DNA from 2 places in the Metabacillus sp. 113a genome. Region 2 is predicted to be linked to the other one. Evidence: a T-box and tRNA genes for the amino acid it is inferred to sense, from the RefSeq annotation. Region 2 holds a T-box; the other holds one or more tRNA genes.
What was found. A T-box is a leader RNA that pairs with one kind of tRNA and senses whether it is charged. The one in region 2 lies ahead of ACQCVE_RS06605 (valine--tRNA ligase), so its partner is inferred to be a tRNA-Val.
Positions count from the first base shown of each region.

Region 1 (2,400 bases), on a different contig from region 2:
ATGTTTCAAACTCACGGTAGCTTGATTCGTAATGTTTTTTCATTTCCTGTATGTGCTCTTTTATGCCAAGCTTCCCTGCGCGATCTAAAGTCCATTGCTTTCCGTCATCCAGTCCGTGAACCTGTTCGATCGCATCATAAATGGCATCCGTAAAGGCTTCCGTCTTTGCCATGATTGATTCACTCCCTCTTTATTTCAGCAGCCTTCTGGTCCGCAGGCATTCCCCGGATTCGCTGCGCCGCCAGCCTGTTCTTCGATAGCCTGTTCGATCGCTTCCTTAGAATGAAGTCCCTGAAGCCTTTGATTTCCGATAATGAAAGTAGGTACCGCTTGGATCTCAGCTGATCGCGCATGATTCAGCGCTTCCTTGTGGTCTTGAACATACGTCCCGCCTGTAATTGCATCCTGAAATGCTGCCTCGTTTAACCCAAGCTCACGAGCGATCCCGGTCAGAATATTCATATCTCCAATATTTAAGCCTTCCTGCCAATAGGCCTTATATACTGCATCTACATAAGCGAGTCCCTCTCCGTGCTCCTTGGCAAACTGGTAGCCTTGATGGGCAAGATGTGTATGCGGAACCGGGTCCAGCTCCATCGGCAGCTCCATCTCAACACCAAAGCGCTTAGCTAGAGGCTGTACCGACTGCTGATAAGCCTGCTGAATGTAATCGCTTTTTGGAGACATCGCTTCCATTGGATATGGACGGAGCTCAAAAGGCATAAACTCCACTTCTGCATCCTTTCCCTCCACAGCCTGCTTGAGCGGGGTATCGCCTATAAAACAGAAAGGGCATACAAAATCAGAAAACACCTGAATTTTAACCGTCATTATTGATTCCTCCTCCCAATTGATAGACCTATTGTAGCAAAAGCAGCGAAGAAACACGATTTAAATGAATAACTTGTTGACAGACAAACGGAGTGGAAATATAATAGAGAAAGTCAGCTGAAAGAGGCTGTCATTACATATTGCGATTCCTTAGCTCAGCTGGGAGAGCGCTACCTTGACAGGGTAGAGGTCGCTGGTTCGAACCCAGTAGGAATCATACGTTGAAAGAGTTGCCTTTTGTGGCAGCTCTTTTTTTATGCAGCTAAACTTAATTCGGCCAATCCATCTATTGAAAAATCAAAGTATACGAAGATCTTCACCGTAATAAGCGTTCAATAAGTAGACAAAACCCTGCTATTTTCTCAATTTTAAATAAATAGGCAAATTTCGTTTATTTTTGTAAAAAAGTGGAGTAGTATTCAGTGTGTACCTACGATACTAAAGGAGGAACAACATGAAAAACAAATTTACAGCATTTATTGCTTCCGGGATGTTGCTTTCAGGATTGGCTCTTCCTTGGTCCGCAAGTGCAAATGAAGTCCAAAAGCCTGTTCAGCCGGCAGTTAAAGGTGTTTATTCAGATGAATGGGTGGATGCCGGGATTGAGAGAAGAAGTACGAAGTTTGAAAAATATTCAGCGGGCGCAGTGATTCAAACGCTTGGATTTGCTTTGAGTGTTCCTACAGCCAGCGTGAGCAACTATTTAGCCGGTCTCGTCAATATGGTCGTCTTAGGTGAATACAAAGTCGTTTACTTAAAGGATCATAAGTCTTTCAGAATGGCAGGGGCGACGCTTCAGGTAAAGCATGAGATTGAAGTATACTCAGACAGCCACTATCAAAATAAAATCGGCGAGTATGAAATGATCACGAATGATACGGGCGGACCTAAATAAATGAACGGGAAGAGACTGGAGTGAACTCCAGTCTCTTGTTCTATTAAATGGAAATGAAAGAGAAAAGTAATCTTGGATGTAGATGCAAAATGAGCAGGATGATTGAGCGGATTGGGAGAGAATATTTTCGGTCTTTTTAGTCATTATTTTAAGCAAGTTTTGTTGCCTGGAAGCCGCTTTGGGTGTGCAAGCCACCCGTAATGGTCCTGAGTTGAGCAATTACATGGTTTCAGTTGGCTTTTTGGCTGGCCAAGGGGGCAATTGAATCATATCGACCGAGATTGTATTTTATCGACCTAATTTCGGCCGATATCGGCCGAAATTATTTTTTATCGGCCGAAATTTTATTAAATCGACCGTACTTAACCACATATCGACTATTCGTCAAATTTCGCGGCGGCCAGGAAAGCCCGGCCTTATTTTCTCCTCAGAAACGAAAAAGAGCATCGGAACCGATGCTCTTTTTCCTATTGATTATGAAAGACGGCATTTGAGATGAGTCTGAACAAATAATCTGTATGGTTTCTAAAGCCAGCTTCTATTCCTATTAGAGTGACCTGCTTATCTTTTTCGTGCACAATAACCGGCTGACCTTTAGCTGCTGAACGGTCTTTCCAGTGGCCGGCCGTGAAAAAGCTGTCTTCATTGGCAAAGGAGGCGGCAATGGTTGTATT
Region 1 covers NZ_JBNILJ010000019.1:16,257-18,656, reverse strand. Annotated here, with positions in the region: gene ACQCVE_RS17860 (hypothetical protein) at 1-172, opposite strand, end outside; gene ACQCVE_RS17855 (DsbA family oxidoreductase) at 196-831, opposite strand; tRNA gene ACQCVE_RS17850 (tRNA-Val) at 976-1,048, shown strand; gene ACQCVE_RS17845 (hypothetical protein) at 1,286-1,726, shown strand; gene ACQCVE_RS17840 (M14 family zinc carboxypeptidase) at 2,194-2,400, opposite strand, start outside.
Region 1: it encodes a tRNA-Val, which carries the amino acid that the T-box ahead of ACQCVE_RS06605 (valine--tRNA ligase) is inferred to sense. The anticodon was not compared.

Region 2 (2,400 bases):
TGAAACAGCCAGAAAGCAATGGGAAGAACAGAAGCAAGCCTATGAACAATACGTAGAAAAGTGCGAAAAGCAATGGTATCTGTCCCCATTTGAACTGCAGGCTGTCACGTATTATACAGAAACAGCCAGAGCGACCGATTTTGCAATTGAAAAACTGGAGGAATGGTACGAGTCAATGAAAGAAAAGGATACAGCCCGGACCTCCTATATCCACGGCAGTCTGTCCGTCCAGCATGTTGTGTATGATTCAAACGAGAAAAGCTATTTGATCAATTTTGAAAAAGCGCACCGGGCCCCTCCGATGAATGATCTTTTGCAATTCTATTACAAGACATTTTACACCTATCCAATCCGCTGTGAGGAGTGCGTGGACTGGTTCTACACCTATCAGAAGAACTTTCCTTTTGCAAAGGAGGAAATGCCGCTTTTCATCAGCTACCTTTCGTACCCTGAGTCCCTTTACCGCGCGGTTCTCTCGCCTGACCGGGATGGGAGGAGTACATCCCAGCTTCAAAAAAACAAGGATTTGATCAAAGCCTACTGGTATTTCAAAAACAACGAATACTTCGTGATGAGAATCGTCGATACAGAAAATAAGAAAAATGCCGAGGCTCAGGCATGATGAGGGGGAAACCCCTCTTTCTTGCGCCTAGAGCCACCCAAGATGAAAGGATAAGGCAAGAAAAATCAGAGCTGCAAGGAGGATGATATCAAAAGCGGTCGGAAAGATGAGGGTTCTGATTCCCTGGAAGATGGTGATTGGAAGAATAAACTGGACAGCAATGACACGAATCTCTTTTACCCAGGGGGGAACTGTGTATGAATTAAATCGTTTTCGCAATGGTATTCACCTCCATCTTTGAGTTATAATCAGCATATGAACGATTTTCTCGCCTGTGCCTGCCCTGTTTGACGTATAAGATGATAAAAAAACGGGGAAGATGTTGACGAAAAAAACATTTATATAATACTATTATGACTAGAAGCATAAAAGAATATGATGAAAAGCTTGGATAGGGAAGAGTACAGGCACCCCGCGCCTAAAGAGAGAGAAATCATCAGCTGAAAGATTTCTCAGGAAAGCGGATCTGGAAGTCGCCCTTGAGCAGTGTTCCTGAACAGCTGAGTAGGGAAGACCGGCGGAGGCCGTTAAAACATTTAAGAGCATGGGAAAGGGCTTTGTTTTCCCGTGAAAAAAGGTGGTACCGCGAAATCAGCTCCTTTCGTCCTTTTGGATGGGAGGAGTTTTTATTTTGTCAACTTTTAGGAGGAACCGGAAATGACCGATCATCAGCAGCCTAACCTGTCTACTAAATATGATCCGAATGCTGTAGAACAAAACCGCTATCAATTTTGGCTGGAAGGAAAGTATTTTGAAGCCGAAAACAATCAGGATAAAGAGCCATATACCATTGTGATTCCGCCGCCGAATGTAACGGGGAAGCTGCATTTGGGCCATGCATGGGATACAACGCTTCAGGATATCCTGACCCGCATGAAGCGAATGCAGGGCTATGATGTGCTATGGCTGCCCGGCATGGATCATGCAGGAATCGCAACTCAGGCAAAGGTGGAAGCAAAGCTTAAGGAGCAGGGAAAATCCCGTTATGAGCTGGGCCGTGAAGCCTTTTTGGAAGAAACGTGGAAGTGGAAGGATGAATACGCCTCCCATATCCGTGAGCAGTGGTCTAAATTAGGGCTTGGGCTCGATTATTCACGTGAGCGCTTTACCCTTGATGAAGGGCTGTCAAAAGCGGTTCGGGAGGTATTTGTAACCCTCTATAACAAGGGATTAATCTACCGCGGCGAATACATCATCAACTGGGATCCCGCTACGAAAACCGCTCTGTCCGATATTGAAGTCATCTACAAGGATGTTCAGGGAGCCTTTTATCACATGCGCTATCCGCTGACAGACGGTTCAGGACATATTGAGATTGCGACAACCCGTCCGGAAACCATGCTTGGGGATACGGCTGTTGCGGTCCATCCTGAGGATGAGCGATACAGGCATCTGATCGGCAAAATGGTGACTCTTCCAATCACAGGAAGAGAGATTCCAATTGTAGGCGATGATTATGTCGATATGGATTTTGGATCCGGAGCTGTTAAAATTACCCCTGCTCATGACCCAAATGACTTTGAAATCGGAAATCGTCATGAACTGCCGAGGATCCTGGTCATGAATGAAGATGGAACAATGAATGATAAAGCCGGAAAATACGAGGGCATGGACCGGTTCGCTTGCCGCAAGCAAATCGTCAAGGACCTGCAGGAAGACGGGATCCTCTTCCGCGTAGAAGACCATCCGCATTCCGTTGGCCATAGTGAACGAAGCGGGGCGGTAGTGGAGCCTTATTTGTCCACACAATGGTTTGTGAAAATGCAGCCGCTCGCTGA
Region 2 covers NZ_JBNILJ010000003.1:63,091-65,490, reverse strand. Annotated here, with positions in the region: gene ysxE (spore coat protein YsxE) at 1-622, shown strand, start outside; gene ACQCVE_RS06610 (hypothetical protein) at 650-841, opposite strand; T-box leader at 1,002-1,234, shown strand; gene ACQCVE_RS06605 (valine--tRNA ligase) at 1,280-2,400, shown strand, end outside.